4 regions of the Pseudomonas flexibilis genome follow, and region 3 is predicted to be linked to each of the others. Evidence: predicted binding sites of a transcription regulator. Region 3 holds the regulator's gene; each other region holds the start of a gene.
What was found. Region 3 encodes sigma-54, which starts transcription at its own class of promoters, with help from an activator protein. Its sites were predicted from a motif close to ANTGGCATNNANNTTGCTNT; they were not measured.
Positions count from the first base shown of each region.

Region 1 (4,730 bases), on a different contig from region 3:
CTCGCTTTGGGCGTATCGTCGCTGGCGGTCGCACAGGCGACCAGCGTCGCTCGGACGGTTCCGGGCGCTTACGTCACATCGAGGAAATCATGGCCGAACACGGCAAGCGCCGCTTTGCGCGCATCGATCGTCTGCCCCCCTACGTTTTCAACATCACCGCCGAACTGAAGATGGCCGCCCGCCGCCGTGGCGAGGACATCATCGACTTCAGCATGGGCAATCCGGACGGCGCCACCCCGCCGCATATCGTCGAGAAACTGGTGCAGGTCGCCCAGCGCGAAGACACCCACGGCTACTCCACTTCGCGCGGCATTCCGCGCCTGCGCCGCGCCATCTCGCGCTGGTACCAGGACCGCTATGCCGTCGAGATCGACCCGGAAAGCGAAGCCATCGTCACCATCGGCTCCAAGGAAGGCCTGGCGCACCTGATGCTGGCCACCCTGGATCAGGGCGACACCGTGCTGGTGCCTAATCCCAGCTACCCGATCCACATCTACGGCGCGGTGATCGCCGGCGCCCAGGTACGTTCGGTGCCGCTGATTCCCGGCATGGACTTCTTCGCCGAGCTGGAACGGGCGATCCGCGAGTCGATCCCCAAGCCGAAGATGATCATCATCGGTTTCCCCTCCAACCCTACCGCCCAGTGCGTGGAGCTGGACTTCTTCGAGCGCGTGGTGGCCCTGGCCAAGCAGTACGACATCCTGGTGGTGCACGACCTGGCCTACGCGGACATCGTCTACGACGGCTGGAAGGCGCCGTCGATCATGCAGGTGCCGGGGGCCAAGGACGTGGCGGTGGAATTCTTCACCCTGTCCAAGAGCTACAACATGGCCGGCTGGCGTATCGGCTTCATGGTCGGCAACCCGGAACTGGTCGCCGCACTGGCGCGCATCAAGAGCTACCACGACTACGGCACCTTCACCCCGCTGCAGGTGGCGGCCATCGCGGCCCTGGAAGGCGACCAGCAGTGCGTGCGCGACATCGCCGAGCAGTACCGCCAGCGCCGCAACCTGATGGTCAAGGGTTTGCACGAGGCCGGCTGGATGGTCGAGAACCCCAAGGCCTCCATGTACATCTGGGCGAAGATCCCCGAGCCCTATGCACACCTGGGCTCGCTGGAGTTCGCCAAGAAGCTGCTGGCCGACGCCAAGGTGTCGGTGTCGCCGGGCATCGGCTTCGGCGAGTACGGTGACGATCATGTGCGCTTCGCGCTGATTGAAAACCAGGACCGCATCCGCCAGGCCATCCGTGGCATCAAGGCGATGTTCCGCGCCGACGGCCTGGTCACCCCGCCGGCCAAGGCGCGCAAGACCGAGGCCTGACCTTCAGGGGCCGGCGCAACGCCGGCCCCTCGGGCGGTCGGCGATTTTCCCGGCCGCCAATGCGGTGTGCATTGCGGCCATGCTCGGCGGCCAACGCGTTGCGTTGACCACACTACGGTCTGCGAATCCGCCGCGCCTTCCGCTAGGGCGGCGGCGCTTTCCCGGCCGCCGATGCGGCATACACCCAGGCGTCGACCAGACTGCGCGGATGTCGCCCTACTACCGCGCAGCGTGCGCCGCCCTGGCGCATTGCTCCTTCTCCCCTCACAACGACAGGGCACTCCTGACTACCGCTCCGGGCCACATGTCATTGTTTTCAAAAGACTTTAATCGCCATTAGTCACTTGGCAAGGCCTTTGCTTCGTTCATGGTGAACTCTCGCAGCACGCCAATGGCGGCGGGCCGCGGATCGCGGACAACGGCGTCCGCCGGGTTGCCTTCCCCTCGCAGGGAACCCGGCGCGTACGCCGTTTTTTATTGCCCTAAAAAGGAAGTCTTCATGAATGAACGTGATTCGACCCGTCGCACCTTCCTCAAGCAGTCCATCGCCGTGGCCGGCCTGAGCCTGGCCGCGCCAGCCTTCCTGCGCAGCGCGGCCTGGGCGGCCGGCTCGGATGCGCCGGAAAAGACCGACCTGCGCATCGGCTTCATTCCGCTCACCGACTGCGCCTCGGTGGTGGTGGCCGCCACCCAGGGCTTCGGCAGCAAGTACGGGCTGAACATCACCCCCAGCAAGGAAGCCTCCTGGGCCGGCGTGCGCGACAAGCTGAACACCGGCGAGCTGGATGCCGCTCACGTGCTGTACGGCATGATGTACGGCGCCCAGCTCGGACTGGCCGGCCCGCAGCGCGACATGGCGGTGCTCATGGGCCTCAACCAGAACGGCCAGGGCATCACCCTTTCCAGGCAGTTGCGCGAGGCCGGCGTGACCACTGGCGAACAGCTCGCCGCCCACGTGAAGCAGTCCGCCAACCCGCTGACCTTCGCGCAGACCTTCCCCACCGGCACCCATGCCATGTGGCTCTACTACTGGCTGGGCGCGCACGGCATCAACCCGATGAGCGACGTGAAGACCATCGTCGTGCCGCCGCCGCAGATGGTGGCCAACATGCGCGTCGGCAACATGGATGGCTTCTGCGTCGGCGAGCCCTGGGGCGCCCGGGCCATCTTCGACAAGGTGGGCTTCACCGTGGCCACCAGCCAGCAGATCTGGCCGGACCACCCGGAGAAGGTGCTGGGTACCACTCGCGCCTTCGTCGAGCAGTACCCCAATACCGCCCGCGCGCTGGTCATGGCGCTGCTGGAAGCCGGCCGCTTCATCGACGCCAACGAGGAAAACCGCCGCAGCACCGCCCGGCTGATCGCCGGCAAGGCCTATGTGAATGCCCCGGTGCAGGTGATCGAGCAACGCTTCCTCGGCAACTACGAGGATGGCCTGGGCAACAGCTGGCAGGACCCGCACAGCATGCAGTTCTGCCGCGACGGCAGCGTGAATTTCCCCTACCTCTCCGACGGCATGTGGTTCCTGACCCAGTTCCGCCGCTGGGGACTGCTGACCGAAGACCCGGACTACGCCGCCGTCGCCGCGGCTGTCAACCAGACCCGCCTCTTCAGCGAGGCCGCCGGCGCCCTGGGCCTGGCCGTGCCGGCCAGTCCGCTGCGCAGCAGCACGCTGATTGACGGCACCGTCTGGAACGGCAGTGACCCGGCCGGCTACGCCCGCTCCTTCGCCATCAAGGCCTGACCGAGGAGGTTCCCATGTCCATTCCCCTGAGCCCACCGCCGGTGGCCCACCGCGAAACCCACCCACTGCGCCGTCTGGCCATGGCCGCCTGGCTGCGCCAGAGCCTGCAGCAGGTGCTGCCGCCGCTGCTCGGTATCCTGCTGTTCCTCTTCCTCTGGGCGCTGCTGGCAGCGCGCAGCGAAGGACTGCCGGGCCCGCTGGTCACCGGGCAGGCGGCGCTGGAGCTGTTCGCCGATCCCTTCTACGACAACGGGCCCAACGACATGGGCATCGGCTGGAACATCCTGCACTCGCTGGGACGGGTCGGCGCCGGCTTCGGTCTGGCGGCGCTGGTCGGCATTCCGCTGGGTTTCGCCATCGGCCGCTTCGCCTTCCTGGCGCGCATGCTGGCGCCCATCATCAGCCTGCTGCGCCCGGTGTCGCCGCTGGTCTGGCTGCCGATCGGCCTGCTGGTGTTCGAGGCCGCCGGACCGGCGTCGATCTGGGTGATCTTCATCAGCGCCATCTGGCCGATCATCCTCAACACCGCCGCCGGCGTGGCCAGCGTGCCGCAGGACTACCTGAACGTCGCCCGGGTGCTGAAGCTCTCCGAGTACAAGGTGCTGACCCGCATCCTGTTCCCGGCTGTGCTTCCGCACCTGATGACCGGCATTCGCCTGGCCATCGGCGTGGCCTGGCTGGTGATCGTCGCCGCGGAGATGCTCACCGGCGGCATCGGCCTGGGCTTCTGGGTGTGGGACGAATGGAACAACCTCAACGTGGCGCACATCCTCATCGCCATCGTCATCGTCGGCCTGGTCGGCCTGGCACTGGAGCAGAGCCTGCTCCTGCTGGCCCGCCGCTTCGACTACCACAGCTGATTCGGGAGACCCCATGGACAAGTTCGTCGAGCTGACCCGCGTCGGCAAACACTTCGAGACCCGCAAGGGGCGCTTCGTGGCCCTGCGCGAGGTGAACCTGGACATCGCCCGTGGCGAATTCGTGTCGCTGATCGGCCATTCCGGCTGCGGCAAGTCCACGGTGCTCAACCTGATCGCCGGGCTGCTGGAGCCCAGCGAAGGTGGGCTGATCTGCAACGGCCGCGAGATCGACGGGCCCGGCCCGGAGCGCGCCGTGGTGTTTCAGAACCACAGCCTGCTGCCGTGGATGACCTGCCTGGGCAACGTGCAGCTGGCCGTCGACAAGGTGTTCGCCAGCCGGAGCAAGGCCGAGCGCCGGGAACGCAGCGAGGCGGCCCTGCGCATGGTCGGCCTGGACCACGCGCTGCACAAATACCCCAGCGAGATTTCCGGCGGCATGAAGCAGCGCGTCGGCATCGCCCGCGCGCTGGTGATGGAACCCAAGGTGCTGCTGATGGACGAACCGTTCGGCGCGCTGGACGCCCTGACCCGCGCCCATCTGCAGGACGAACTGCTGCGCATCGTCGGCCAGACCCGCAGCACCGTGGTGATGGTCACCCACGACGTGGACGAGGCGGTGCTGCTCTCCGACCGCATCGTGATGATGAGCAACGGGCCGGCGGCCACCGTCGGCGACATCCTCACCGTCGAGCTGCCGCGCCCGCGTGAGCGCCTGGCGTTGGCCAACGATCCGCTCTACCACCACTACCGGGGCGCGGTGCTGGAGTTCCTTTACCAGCGTCAGCGGCGTCCAGCCGCATGAAG
Region 1 covers NZ_JTAK01000002.1:886,115-890,844, reverse strand. The annotation lists gene alaC (alanine transaminase) at 90-1,322, shown strand; gene PT85_RS07870 (CmpA/NrtA family ABC transporter substrate-binding protein) at 1,822-3,066, shown strand; gene ntrB (nitrate ABC transporter permease) at 3,147-3,926, shown strand; gene PT85_RS07860 (ABC transporter ATP-binding protein) at 3,940-4,728, shown strand.
Region 1: the regulator sigma-54 is predicted to act here: its motif matches at 1,666-1,685, upstream of PT85_RS07870 (CmpA/NrtA family ABC transporter substrate-binding protein).

Region 2 (4,730 bases), on a different contig from region 3:
GCTCCTCGGTCAGGTCGACGTTGGAGTTTTCCAGGGTGCCGGCGTTGACCGTACCGAACTGGGCCACGCCGGGCGCGCCGGTCAGGGCGCTACCGGACTCGGTGGTGGCGGTCCAGGCGGTGCCACTGACGTTCTTCAGCCCTTCCGGGTTGATGAAGCTGGCCAGCACCACCTGGCCCTGCAGCTGGCTCTGGCCGTTGCTGTAGTTGACGAACACATTGCCCTTGCTGTCGATGCCGATGCCGGTCTGCTCGCCGGAGGTGTAGCCATTGGCCAGGTTGGTGGACACGCCGAAGTTGGTGCCGTACTGGGTGGTGCCGGTGTAGTCGATGGCGATGGTCTGAGCACTCGCGCCCGGCAGCACCGCCCCCGGAACGACGACGCTGGCGCCGGTCGCGCCGTTCAACATGCCATTCGTATCGAACGACAGGGCTTGCGTGCCTGCAGCCGCGCCGTCGACGTAGTAGTAGGCATCCCAGCCATTCGCACCATCGGTGACGAAGTACTGGGTCAGGGTGTGCTCCTTGCCCAGCGAGTCGTAGACCTTGGTGGTGTAAGTGGAGTTGTAGCTGTTGACGTTCGTCGGATCGAAGGGGATGGGCACACCAGCACCATCCACCGGCTGTTTCATGTTGGCATCCAGGTTCGCCACGAACTCCAGGCCAGTGGTTGCGCTGGCTGGCAAGGTTGCGGCCTTGATACGCAGGTCGCCCAGGCTACCGGTCATCAGGTTGCCGTCGGCGTCAGTCGGATAGCCCTGCAGCTTCTGGCCGGCCTTGTTGACGATATAGTTGGCCGAGTCGGTGCCGAACACCCCGGCGCGGGTGTACTGGGTCTCGCCGTTGGTGCCCTTGACGATAAAGAAGCCGCCGCCGGAGATGGCCAGGTCCAGGGTGCGGCTGGTGGAGATCAGCGCGCCGCCCAGGCTGATGCTCTGGGTGTTGCCCAGCACTTCCACACCCATGGCCTGGGTGTCGGCGTACACGCTGCCGAACTCGGTGCGCGAGGACTTGAAGCCGGTGGTGCTGGAGTTGGCGATGTTGTTGCTGACGGTGTTCAGCTGTTCGGAGACGGCGTTCAGGCCGGTCAGGGCGATGTTGAAGCTCATGGTCTTCCCTCGATGATCAACAGGCTCAGCCGCGCTGGCCGAACTGGACGATTTGGTAGAACGGCACGCTGCCTATGCCGGCAATGTTCAGCACCGGGCCGCTGTCGCTGACGCGCACGTCGCTGACCTTGCCGGCCACCTGCAGGCGGGGCTCCTCACCGGTGGCGGTCTCGATGCGCACCTTGTAGGTGCCGGGCTTGAGGCCCAGGGCGGCGGGATCCAGCGCCACGTCGACGCGACCGGCATCCTGGCGACCCAGAGCTACCGAGGTCTCCACGCCGTTGGCGTCGGTCAGCCAGAGCACGGTATTGGTGGACGTGTGCTGCAGGTCGAACTGGGCGTCGACCTTGCCATCCAGCTCCAGGCTGTCGGTGTGCACGGTAACGTTCTGGCCGACCAGGCTGGCGGCGGTGAGCATCTGCAGGTTGTCGGCCAGCACCAGGCTACTCTGCTGCAGCTTGGTCATGTTCTCCAGGCTCTGCACCTGGGAGATGGTCGCGTACTGCTCGACGAACTGGGTGCTGTCCATCGGGTTGGTGGGATCCTGGTTCTGGATCTGCGCCACCATCAGCGTGATGAACTGATTGCTCAGTTGGCCGGCCTCGCTGACGCTGATGGTGTCATCCGGCAGCGCATACGGGTTCGAGTTATTGGTTACGCCACTGACACTCATCAGATTTCTCCCAGGCGCAGCAGGCTCTGCTGCATGCTTTTCAGGCGATTCAACACTTCGACGTTGGTTTCGAAGCTGCGGGTGGCCGACATCATGTCGGTCATTTCCTCGATCTGGTTGAGCGCCGGATAGAACACGTAACCATCGGCACCCGCCAGCGGATTGCCCGGTTCGTAGCGCTTGATGGGCTCGCGGCCGGTGGTCACCACGTCCAGCACCTGCACATGGGCGCCGCCCATGCCGACGCCGCGGGTCAGCTGATCGTTGTTGTAGATCGCGGCGAATACCGGACGCCGGGCGGCATAGACATCCTCGGGCGAGGCTGCAGCGGAGTCGATGTTGGCCAGGTTGCTGGCCACGGTATTCAGGCGCACGGTCTGTGCGTTCATGGCCGAACCGGCGATGCGGTAGATGGATTCAAATGCCATGATCAACGTCCCTCGATGGCTTGCTTGAGGCCGCTGAACTTCTGCGTCAGGAAGGTCAGGCTGGTCTGGAAGTCCATGGAGTTGCGCGAGAATTCGGCCTGCTCGACGCTCAGCTCCACCGTGTTGCCGTCCAGGGAGGCCTGGTAGGGCACGCGATACTTGAGGGGCGAATCGATTGTCAGGGCGCTGAATTCTTCACCGGCGTCCAGGCGGCGCATGGCACTGGCGAAATCGATATCGCGAGCCTGGAAACCAGGCGTATCCACGTTGGCCAGGTTGGCGGCGAGAATCTCGCTGCGCTGCATGCGCACCTGCAAGGCATGGGCATGCACACCGACCACGTCATCAATCCGTATACTCATGGGCAACCCCAAAAAACTGTCACTCCGCACGGAGTAGCAGCTTTTATGCCACTTAGCCATTACTGCATAGGTCTTTGATTTTGAAGGGTTTTTACGAAGTCAACGGAACAGCGAGAGGCGAATCGGCAGATGCCGCGACAGTAAAACGCCAGAGGGGAGGAAAGGCTTTTTCCGCCTGTGCCGGACTGCTGATGGCGCTCCAGGCGGGTACCGCGCAGGCCGCCACGGCCAGTTCACAAATCGATCAGGCCCTGCGCCAGCACCTGCAACCCCTGATGGAGCGCGAGGCCCGGCAACTTGGCTGGCAGCAACCTCGCCTGAGCCTGGACATGAGCCTGCCGGCCCCGGTCGAGCGACTGCCGGCCTGCTCGCGGGAGCTGCAGGTGCAGAACCTATCCGGGCGCCAGGAGCTGCTCGCCCGGCAGCGCTTCCGCCTGAGCTGCCCACAGCCGCAATGGAGCCAGGATGTCACCGCACAGGCCAACGTCAGCGTGCTGCTGCTGGTGGCAAGGCACATCCTGGACCGCGACCAGGCATTCTCCGCCGAGGATGTGAAGATCGAGCGCCAGCAGGTGGCCCGCCATGACCGCGGCTTCTTCAGCAAGGTCGAGCAGGTGACGGGAAAGACCGCCAAGCGTCGCATTCGCGCCGGCCAGATGCTCACCGCCGACCTGCTGGACGCGCCCCTGTGGGTGCGCCGCGGCCAGTCGGTGACCATCGTCGCTCGCCACGACGGCATTGAGGCCAGCACCCTGGGCGAAGCGCTGGCCAACGGCCGCGAAGGCGAGATCGTCCGGGTACGCAACCGCAGCAGCGAGAAGATCATCGACGCCCAAGTGATCGGTGATGGGGTGGTGACCAGCACCTGGCGGTGAGGGCGCAACCCCGTGTCCGCCACCCATCAAGCGGCTAGCCTTTGCGCACCTGCTCCAGCAGCGCCTCACGCCAGCTCGCCTCGGCCGGCAGCGCCAGGAAATGCGGATTGAGGAACGCTTCGCGTGCCGGATAACGCAGCGGCTCGCCGCGCACATCCAGCACCGCGCCGCCGGCGCCTTCCAGCACGCCCTGGGCAGCGGCGGTGTCCCACTGCGAGGTGGGCGCCAGGCGCGGGTAGCAGTCGGCAGCACCCTCGGCGAGCAGGCAGAACTTCAGCGAACTGCCGACACTCGCCAATTCCAGCGTGCCGAAGTGCTGGCCGAGGGTGCCGAGCAAACGCTCCTGCTCCGGACTGGAATGCCGCCGGCTGGCCACCACGGTGAACCCCTCGACCGGCGCATGTCGCACCCGAATCGCCTCGACCTGGCCGTTGCGCTGACGCCAGGCACCCAGGCCGGCGCCGCCGTAATAGCAGCGACCGTCCGCCGGCACGCCAACCACGCCGAACAGCACCTGCCCCCGCTCCACCAGCGCCACGTTGACGGTGAACTCGGTGCTGCCGGCAATGAATTCCTTGGTGCCATCCAGCGGGTCCACCAGCCACCAGCGATCCCAGCCGGCGCGCTCGGCCAGCGGAATCGCGCAGCTCTCTTCAGACAGGACCGGGATCTCGGCAGACAGCGCGGACAGCCCCTCGATCAGCACCCGGTTGGCAGCCAGGTCAGCGGCGGTCACCGGCGAATCGTCGGCCTTCTGCTCCACGGCCAGCTCCTGGCGCCAGAACGGCAGGATGGCCGCGCCGGCGCGCTCGACCAGCGCGATAACCGCTGGCAACAGGGCATGAATATTCAATTCGCTCACAGCACCAGCTCTCCGCGCTGGACCAGCAGATCGCGGGTCAGGTAGAGCGCCGCCAGGGCACGACCCTCGCTGAACTGCGGGTGCGCCACCAGGCTCGACAATTCACGCAGATTGACCCGGCTCACCGCCATCGGCTCGGGCTCGTCGCCGGGCAGGCGTTCCTCGTAAAGGTCGCGGGCCAACACCACGCGAATGCGCTGGTTCATGTAACCGGGTGACAGCGACAGGTCGGTGAGGTACTCCAGGCGCTCGGCACCGAAGCCAGCTTCTTCCTTGAGCTCGCGATTGGCGGCGTCGAGCACTTCCTCGCCGGGTTCGATCAGCCCCTTGGGCAGCGACAGCTGGTAGTCGTCGGTGCCGGCGCAGTATTCCTCCACCAGCAGCGCATGCTCGGCGTCGGCCATCGCTACCACCATGACTGC
Region 2 covers NZ_JTAK01000004.1:550,226-554,955, forward strand. The annotation lists gene flgE (flagellar hook protein FlgE) at 1-1,108, opposite strand, end outside; gene PT85_RS11655 (flagellar hook capping FlgD N-terminal domain-containing protein) at 1,134-1,781, opposite strand; gene flgC (flagellar basal body rod protein FlgC) at 1,781-2,209, opposite strand; gene flgB (flagellar basal body rod protein FlgB) at 2,212-2,571, opposite strand; gene flgA (flagellar basal body P-ring formation chaperone FlgA) at 2,763-3,446, shown strand; gene cysQ (3'(2'),5'-bisphosphate nucleotidase CysQ) at 3,481-4,308, opposite strand; gene nudE (ADP compounds hydrolase NudE) at 4,305-4,730, opposite strand, start outside.
Region 2: the regulator sigma-54 is predicted to act here: its motif matches at 2,605-2,624, upstream of flgB (flagellar basal body rod protein FlgB).

Region 3 (4,730 bases):
CAGATACAGCACATCGCAGTGGATGTGCCGGCCACGTACTTCTTCGAGCAGTTCGGGGAAGCGCTGCAGATGGCTGGGCAGGTTGCGCGCGTCGATGGACACGGCAACCAGTGGATGCAGCAGTTCGGTATGGATCAGCGCGCGCTCGGCCAGCTCGGGCAGCAGGCCGGCGGGCAGGTTGTCGATGCAGTAGAAGCCGCTGTCCTCGAGGACATCCAGCGCGGTGCTCTTGCCCGAGCCGGAGCGGCCACTGACGATGATCAGGCGCATGTCAGTGCCCGCCCAGTTCGTCCACCACGGTCTGGTAAAGCGCCTCGTTGCTGGCGGCGCCACGCAGGCGTTCACGGATGTCGGCACGTTCCAGCAGGCCGGCAATCTGGCGCAGCAGTTCAAGGTGCTCGTCGGTGGCGGCGGGCGGCACCACCAGCACGAATAGCAGATCGACCGGGACACCGTCGATGGAGTCGAAGTCGACCGGGGCGTCCAGGCGCAGGACGGCGCTGATCGGCGCGTTGCAGTTCGGCAGGCGGCAGTGCGGAATGGCGATGCCGTTGCCGAACCCCGTGGAGCCCAGGCGCTCGCGCGCGATCAGCGCTTCGAACAGCTCGCCGGCATCCAGCCCGGGCTGCTCGCGCGCGATCAGGTTGGCGATGAATTCGAGGACACGTTTCTTGCTGCCGCCCGGTGCGTTCACCTGGGAACGCCCGGGGGTCAGGATGCTTTCGAGTCGGATCATGGAGTCGGAGTCAGCGGACGGTGGCGCCCTGCTCCCGGTCGAGGCGCTTTTCCTTGGCCTTGATCAGTTGGCGGTCGAGCTTGTCGACCAGCAGGTCGATGGCCGCATACATGTCGGTGTGCTCCGCGTTGGCAACGACTTCGCCACCGGCGATATGCAGGGTGGCTTCGATCTTCTGCTGCAGTTTTTCCACCTGCATGATCACCTGAACATTGGTGATGCGGTCGAAGTGGCGCTCCAGCCGGGAGAACTTCTCCTCGACATAGCCGCGCATGGCCTCAGTCACATCCAGCTGGTCACCACTGATGTTGACTTGCATACCTGTTCTCCTTCTTGCCGTAGGGAGAGGACCGACCTCTGGTCGACCCTCCGAATCACTTTGACGCGCCAAGGGGTTCTGGGCATTGACCCTAATCATTCCGGCGCCGTTAAACAAGCCCACTGAACGTTTTACATCAGGCGCTTACGCTCGCTCGACGGCGCGATGCCCAGGGATTCCCGGTACTTGGCCACTGTGCGGCGTGCCACCTGGATGCCCTGTTCTTCCAGCAGGCTGGCGATCTTGCTATCGCTCAGCGGTTTCTTGGCGTTTTCCGCCGCCACCAGTTTCTTGATGATCGCCCGGATGGCGGTGGACGAGCACTCGCCGCCTTCGGACGTGCTGACATGGCTGGAAAAGAAATACTTCAGTTCGAAGATGCCGCGCGGGGTGTGCATGTACTTCTGGGTGGTCACCCGCGAGATGGTCGATTCATGCATGCCCACCGCCTCGGCGATGTCGTGCAGCACCAGCGGCTTCATGGCTTCCTCGCCGTACTCGAGGAAGCCGCGCTGGTGCTCGACGATCTGGCTGGCCACCTTCATCAGCGTCTCGTTGCGACTCTGCAGGCTCTTGATGAACCAGCGCGCCTCCTGCAGCTGGTTGCGCATGAAGGTGTTGTCGGCGCTGGAATCGGCGCGGCGCACGAAGCCGGCGTGCTGGGGGTTCACGCGCAGGCGCGGCACCGCCTCCTGGTTGAGCTCCACCAGCCAGCGGCCGTTGTGCTTGCGCACGATGACGTCGGGCACGATGTATTCGGGTTCGCTGGACTCGATCTGCGAGCCGGGGCGGGGGTTGAGGCGCTGGATCAGTTCCACCACCTGGCGCAGCTCGTCTTCCTTGAGCTTGAGGCGGCGCATCAGCTGGCTGTAGTCGCGGCCGCCGAGCAGGTCGAGGTAATCGCCGACCAGGCGCTGCGCCTCGCTGCGCCAGGGGGTGTCTTCCGGCAGCTGGCACAGCTGCAGCAGCAGGCACTCGCGCAGGTCGCGGGCGCCGATGCCCACGGGTTCGAAATGCTGCACGCGGCGCAGCACGGCTTCGATCTCGTCCAGCTCGATGTCCAGTTCCGGATCGAAGGATTCGAGGATCTCCTCGAGGGATTCTTCCAGGTAGCCCTGGTCATTGATGCAGTCGATCAGGGTCGCCGCGATCAATCGGTCGGTGTCCGACATGGGCGCCAGGTTGAGCTGCCAGAGCAGATGGCTCTGCAGGCTCTCGCCACCGCTGGTACGGGCGGTGAAGTCCCATTCGTCATCGTCGTTGCTGGGCAGGCTGCTGGCGCTGGTCTGGTAGACATCTTCCCAGGCGGTGTCCACCGGCAGCTCGCTGGGGATGCGTTCGCTCCAGTCGTTGACCTCCTCGAGGTTCTCGACGCTGCTCTGGGTCTCCTGGTAGGTGTTTTCCGGAGGGGGGCTGCCGGCGGCGTCGTCACCGTCGGCGAGCGGATCGCTGTTGTCGAAGTCCTCGCCTTCCTCCTGCCGTTCCAGCATGGGATTGGATTCGAGGGCTTCCTGGATTTCCTGCTGCAGGTCCAGGGTGGAAAGTTGCAGTAAGCGAATGGCCTGTTGCAGCTGCGGGGTCATCGTCAGCTGCTGGCCCATCTTGAGAACGAGCGATGGTTTCATGGCAGACCTTGTGTTCCGGCGGGTGTTCGCCTGTCCCTGCGGCGCGCCGGGGCGCCGACCGCAAGCAATTTATATGCCCGGCGACGAATTGTATATCCCGTTGGTGTGTCCGCCAGTCGCTCTACAGGCGGAATTCGTGCCCCAGGTAGACTTCCTTGACCAGCTGGTTGGCCAGGATGGCCTCGGCGTTGCCCTCGGCGATCAGGCGGCCTTCGCTGACGATGTAGGCGGTCTCGCAGATGTCCAGGGTCTCGCGCACGTTGTGGTCGGTGATCAGTACACCGATGCCTTTGGATTTCAGGTGCTGGATGATCTGTTTGATGTCGCCCACCGAGATGGGGTCGACGCCGGCGAAGGGTTCGTCGAGCAGGATGAACTTGGGTGCGCTGGCCAGCGCGCGGGCGATCTCCACCCGGCGCCGTTCGCCACCGGACAGGCTCATGCCGAGGCTGTCGCGGATATGGGTGATGTGGAATTCCTCGAGCAGCCCTTCCAGGGTTGCCCGACGGCCTTCGGCGTCGAGGTCCTTGCGGGTTTCCAGGATCGCCATGATGTTGTTGGTGACGGTGAGCTTGCGGAAGATCGAGGCTTCCTGGGGCAGGTAGCCGATGCCGGCGCGCGCGCGACCGTGCATGGGCTGGTGACTGACGTCCAGGTCGTCAATCAGCACCTGGCCGTGATCGGCGCGCACCAGGCCGACGACCATGTAGAAGGTGGTGGTCTTGCCGGCCCCGTTGGGGCCGAGCAGGCCGACGATCTGGCCGCTGTCGATGCGCAGACTGACGTCGCGGACCACCTGGCGCTTCTTGTAGCTCTTGGCCAGGTGACGGGCAATGAGGGTGGCCATTATTCGCTGGACTCCGCGGGCTTCTTGCGTGGCTGGATCACCATGTCGATGCGTGGCCGGGGCGTGGTGACGTTGCCGTCCTGGGCACGGCCGGCGTTGACCACCTGGGTGCGGGTGTCATAGACGATGCGTTCGCCTTCGAAGGTATTGCCGTCGCGCACCACCTTGGCCTGGTCGGTGAGCACGATGCGCTCGTTGCTGGCGAAGTACTCGATGGTGCGTCCGTAGGCATGCACCAGCGATTCGCCGACTTCCGGCTGCTGCTCGTAGTAGGCGGGGCGCCCCTGGGCGGTGAAGGTGTCGATCTCGCCGCGGGCGTTGCGGGTGACGGTCACGGTGTTGCCGGTGATCTTCAGAGTGCCCTGGGTGATCACCACGTCGCCACGGTAGATGGCCTTGCCCTGGCGGTCGTCCAGCTCGGCGCTGTCGGCCTGCACGTGGATCGGCTGGTCACGGTCGGTGGGCAGCGCCCAGGCGCTGCAGGCGGCGGCCAGGCAGCCGAGCAGCAGAAGCGGTTTAGCGAACGTCATGTTGGCCTCTTACGTTGGACAGCAACAGCACCCTGCCTTCCTTGACGTAGGCTTGCATGCCGGTGGCGGTGGTCACGCCATCGGGGTTCTCGATGCGCACCGGCTGGGCTGTCTCGGCATATTCTCGCTCGGGGAATACGGTCAGGCGGCTGGTGGTCAGCCGGGTGAAGCGGTTCGGGGGAATGGTCTGCTCGATGCGCACGTCATCGATCAGTTCCACCTGGGTGCCCTGGGGGGCGACCTCGCCGCGCAGGCTGCGCACGCGCCAGGGCTGTTCGCCGGCGCGATGGATCAGCAGGTCGGGCTGGTACAACAGGTTCGTATCGCTGTCCCTGAGGTGCTCCAGGCGCTCGGAGGTCAGCTCGTAACGCAGGCTGCCATCGGCCTGGTACTGCCGCGAATAGGCGTTCTGCACGAAGAAGTCCACCGAGGGCGGTGGCTGCTCGGCCTGCGGTTGATCAAGAAAACGCTCCGGCGAGATGTTCCAGTAGCCGATGGCGGCGAACACCAGGGCGATGATGATCAGCGGCAGAAACGTACGCAATTTGCCGAGCATGGCGGTGATCGTCTCTTCAGAGATAGGCGGACTGGGCTTCTTCGAGGTTGCCCTGGGCGCGCAGGATCAGTTCGCAGAATTCCCGCGCCGCGCCCGCGCCACCGCACGCCTGGGTCA
Region 3 covers NZ_JTAK01000003.1:219,350-224,079, reverse strand. The annotation lists gene rapZ (RNase adapter RapZ) at 1-270, opposite strand, end outside; gene ptsN (PTS IIA-like nitrogen regulatory protein PtsN) at 272-736, opposite strand; gene hpf (ribosome hibernation-promoting factor, HPF/YfiA family) at 747-1,055, opposite strand; gene PT85_RS09055 (RNA polymerase factor sigma-54) at 1,187-2,680, opposite strand; gene lptB (LPS export ABC transporter ATP-binding protein) at 2,802-3,527, opposite strand; gene lptA (lipopolysaccharide transport periplasmic protein LptA) at 3,527-4,057, opposite strand; gene lptC (LPS export ABC transporter periplasmic protein LptC) at 4,044-4,613, opposite strand; gene PT85_RS09035 (KdsC family phosphatase) at 4,630-4,730, opposite strand, start outside.

Region 4 (4,730 bases), on a different contig from region 3:
GGATTCGCCGGCGTCGACCATCTTGGTGACGAATTCGGCAGGCACGATATAGGACATGACGGGATTCCTGTTCTTCCGAAAGAGGGCAATCAGCCCAACGCAATTTCCACGGCGTCGCCGTTCAGGCGCGCCGGCCAGACCCGCAGGCGTTGCTGCGGGTCTTCCAGGCACAGGCCGTCGTCCAGCCGGAAGTGCTGCTTGTAGAGGGGGGCGGCGACCACCGCCTGGCCCTTGAGGGAGCCGACGAGGCCGCGGCCGATGACGTTGGCGCCGGATCTGGGGTCGCGGTTCTCGATGGCGTAGACCTGGTCGCCGGGCAGGTGGAACAGCGCCACCTGGGTGCCGTCCAGCCAGGCGACCACGCCGGAATTGGCCACCAGATCATTGCGGCTGCACAGGGTGCGCCAGTGGGTGAGCGGGGCGAGCATGTTCATCAGTGCACCTCCTCGGCGGGAATCAGTGAAAGCTCGGACGCGCGCGCCGGGCGGCGCTGGCCGCGTTCGCGTACGAAGTGGATGTCCGGGTCGTCGCGGTGGTCGTTGACGAAGGTGCGGAAGCGCTTGAGCTTCTCCGGATCCTTCAGTGCGTTGGCCCATTCGCATTCGTAGCGATCCACCACGAGTTGCATCTGGCGCTCGAGCTCGGCGCCGAGGCCCAGGCTGTCGTCGAGGATCACCGCCTTGAGATAGTCCAGGCCGCCGTCCAGGCTTTCCCGCCACACCGAGGTGCGCTGCAGCTTGTCGGCGGTGCGGATGTAGAACATCAGTACGCGGTCGATGGTGCGGATCAGGCCGGCGTCGTCCAGGTCGGTGGCGAACAGTTCGGCATGGCGCGGGCGCATGCCGCCGTTGCCGCAGATGTACAGGTTCCAGCCCTTCTCGGTGGCGATCACGCCGATGTCCTTGCTCTGCGCCTCGGCGCATTCGCGGGTGCAGCCGGAGACGCCGAACTTGATCTTGTGCGGCGCGCGCAGGCCCTTGTAGCGGTTCTCCAGGATCAGGGCCATGCCGACGCTGTCCTGCACGCCGTAGCGGCACCAGGTGCTGCCCACGCAGGACTTCACCGTGCGCAGCGACTTGCCGTAGGCGTGGCCGGTCTCGAAGCCGGCGTCTATCAGCTCGGCCCAGATGTCCGGCAACTGGTGCAGTTGCGCGCCGAACAGGTCGATGCGCTGGCCGCCGGTGATCTTGGTGTAGAGGTCGTACTTCTTCGCCACCTGGCCGATGGCGATCAGCCCCTCGGGGGTAATCTCGCCGCCGGGCACGCGCGGCACCACCGAGTAGGTGCCGTTCTTCTGCATGTTGGCCATGAAGGTGTCGTTGGTGTCCTGCAGCGGCACCAGTGCCGGATCCTGGATCGGGCGGTTCCAGCAGGAGGCGAGGATCGAACCCACCGCCGGCTTGCAGATGTCGCAGCCCAGCTCGCCCTTGCCGTGGCGGGCCAGCAGATCCTCGAAGCGCTCGATGCCTTCGACGCGGACGATGTCGTACAGCGCCTGGCGGGTGTGGGCGAAGTGTTCGCACAGGCTCTTGTCCACCGCCACGCCGCGGGCGGTCAGCTCATGCTCGAACACCTGCTTGAGCAGGCTGGCGCAGCCGCCGCAGCCGGTGGCTGCCTTGGTGGCGCTTTTGAGCTCGCCCAGGTCGGTGACGCCGGCATCCACCTGGCAGCACACCGCGCCCTTGGTGACGTTGTGGCAGGAACAGAGGGTGGCGGTGTCGGGCAGGGCATCGGCACCCAGCGCCGGCACGCCATCCGAGACCGGCAGGATCAGGCTGGACGGGTCGGCCGGCAGCTTGATGCCGTTCTGCGCGTACTGCAGCAGGGTGTCGTAGTAGCTGTTGTCGCCGACCAGCACGGCACCCAGCACGCGCTTGCCATCGGCGGACACCACCAGGCGCCGGTAGCTGGCCGTGGCTTCGTCGATGAAGCGGTAGCTGCGCGCACCCGGCGTGGCGGCATGGGCATCGCCGATGGAGCCGACGTCCACGCCGAGCAGCTTGAGCTTGGTGGACAGGTCGGCGCCGGTGAACGGCGTGGCCTCGCGCCCGGCCAACTGGTCGGCCACGGTGCGCGCCATGCTGTAGCCCGGCGCCACCAGGCCGAACACGCTGCCGTTCCAGGCCGCGCATTCGCCGATGGCGTAGATGGCCGGATCGCTGCTGCGGCACAGATCGTCCACCGCCACGCCGCCGCGCGGGCCGAGCTCCAGGCCGGCGGCGCGGCCCAGGGCGTCCTGCGGGCGGATGCCGGCGGAGAACACGATCAGGTCGGTTTCCAGGCTGTCGCCGTCCTTGAAGGCCATGCGGTAGCGGTACTGGCTGCCGGCGACGATGGCTTCGGTGGCGCGCGACAGGTGCACGCCGACGCCGAGGGCCTCGATGCGCGCCCTGAGCGCCTCGCCGCCCAGCTCGTCCAGCTGCACCGGCATCAGGCGCGGGGCGAATTCCACCACATGGGCCTCCAGGCCCAGCGACTTCAGTGCGTTGGCCGCTTCCAGACCGAGCAGACCGCCGCCGACCACCACGCCGCGCCGGGCGCCCTGGGCGGCGGCGCGGATGAGGTCGAGATCATCCAGGGTGCGGTAGACCAGCCGGGACGTGCCCTCGGCACCGGGAATCGGCGGCACGAACGGGTAGGAGCCGGTGGCCAGCACCAGATGGTCGTAGGCGTAGCGGCCCTGTGCGGTCACCACTTCGTTGCGGGCGCGGTCGATGGCGGTCACCGCCTCGCCCAGGTGCAGCTGCACGCCGTGGCGGGCGTAGAAATCCGCCTCGCACAGCGCCAGCGACTCGGCATCCCGGCCGCCGAAGTATTCGGACAGGTGCACCCGGTCGTAGGCGCGCTGGCGCTCTTCGCCGAGCACCCGCACCTGGAACCGCTCGAGCGCACCCTGCTCGGCCAGACGGGCGACGCAGTGATGACCCACCATGCCGTTGCCGATGATGACGATGTTCATGTGTCCTTCCTCTGCCTTTGCCGGCCGGTGTTCCGCCGGCCGAAACGCAAAAAGGCGCCTGGAGCCGTTGAGAGCTCCAGGCGCCTTTGCCTGGTGATTCGATGTGGGGTGGTGTTGGCCGAGCGCCGTTGCCCGGATCACCTGAATAACGGGGTCTTCGCTGACCCTGCCTGGGAGTTAGCAGGGAGCGTGCCAGCGACGGAATGACGTGCGGCAATGCCCGATGCAGAGGGGTTTGGCGGCGAATGAGGGCAGGCGCGACGGGCTCGACGAATGATCCCTGATGGGGCGAAGCGCCCGTCGCGCTCCCTGTTTTGGAGCAGAGGCGTTATCCCCTCTCACCCGGCCGGGGAGAGGGGAATGACTCAGCGGTACTTGTGGTGCCACTGCTCCTTGTAATGGCCCCGGCCGCGTTTGTGCTTGTGATCGTGGCGCACATGGCGACGGTCGCCACGGTAATCGCGTCGGTCATCATCGCCGTAGGCATTGCCCAGCGCGCCGCCGGCGGCGCCACCCACAGCGGCACCCAGCAGGCCGCCATTGGTACCGCCGACCTGCTGGCCCAGCACATTGCCACCGGCCGCGCCCAGTCCACCGCCGACAGCGGCTTCGGTGCGAGAGCGCTTGTCGGCGCCAACGGCACTGCCGGCAGCACCACCGACCCCGGCGCCGATCACCGCGCCGGTGCTGCCGCCAAGGTGTCCGCCGACCACGCTGCCCATCACGCCACCCAGCGCTCCACCGACGGCGGCTTCGGTGTTATTGCCGGCAAAGGCGGCGCCGCTGAACAGGCCGAGGGTCAGGAAAACAATCGGGGCATGCTTCTTCATCAGATGTGGCCTCAGAAAAATGACGGGGCGATGCTCGCTGCCCGAGGGTGCCGAAACAAGCCCTCGGCCGACGAGCTGCACGGCTTTACCGACTTTTTAAGCCGTCCTTACAAAACGCGGAACTTTGCGTCCTGGCGCGCAGCCAAACGCCCCTGGCCGGTAGCGGTCGCGGGCCTCAAAACCAGAAACGAACCCCGGCGACCACGGCGGTTTCTTCGCGATCCTCTCCCGCGCGGCGCAGGTAATCCGCCGTGTTGCCATAGGCGCGCTGCCAGCTCACGCCCAGGTAGGGGGCGAACTGCCGGGTGATCTCGTAGCGCAGCCGCAGGCCGGCCTCCACATCGCTGAAGCCCGCGCCAACGCCGCGTGCCGCGTCGTTGCGGCCGTGCAGGTTGAGCTCCACGGCCGGCTGCAGGATCAGCCGGTTGGTCAGCAGGATGTCGTAGTCGGCGGCCAGGCGCAGGCCGGTCTGGCCGCCTTCGCCGAAGAACGCGCTGACTTCGGTTTCCAGGCCGTACAACGGCATGCCCTGGACACCCGCCACCGCCCAGGTCTGCGGCGAGCCCGGCTTGAAGTCCTGACGCACGCCGAGCACGCTTTCCCACCAGGGGCCGATGGCGTGGCTCCACAACAACTGCAGTTCGGCTTCCTCGGTGTGGCCATCGATGCGCTCGCCTTCCGAGCGCACCGCCAGGCGGTTGATGTCGCCGCCGATCCAGCCGTCGATGTCCCAGGCCAGGGCGTTGCCGTCGTCGGCATCTCGCCATTCCAGCTGGTCGGCAAGCAGCAGGAAGTTGGTCCCGCCCGCGTGCATGGCGTGCGGCGGCAGGTCGGGGAAGGCGGCGGCGCGGTCGGCGGCGGTTGGCGCCGGGATCGGCGTGCGGCCAGCGCCGTGCGCTGGCGCACGGTGGTGGCGATGTTCGTCGGCACTGGGTGAGGGT
Region 4 covers NZ_JTAK01000002.1:717,472-722,201, forward strand. The annotation lists gene PT85_RS07145 (formate/nitrite transporter family protein) at 1-57, opposite strand, end outside; gene nirD (nitrite reductase small subunit NirD) at 90-434, opposite strand; gene nirB (nitrite reductase large subunit NirB) at 434-2,959, opposite strand; gene PT85_RS07160 (hypothetical protein) at 3,325-3,789, opposite strand; gene PT85_RS07165 (copper resistance protein B) at 3,965-4,730, opposite strand, start outside.
Region 4: the regulator sigma-54 is predicted to act here: its motif matches at 3,137-3,156, upstream of nirB (nitrite reductase large subunit NirB).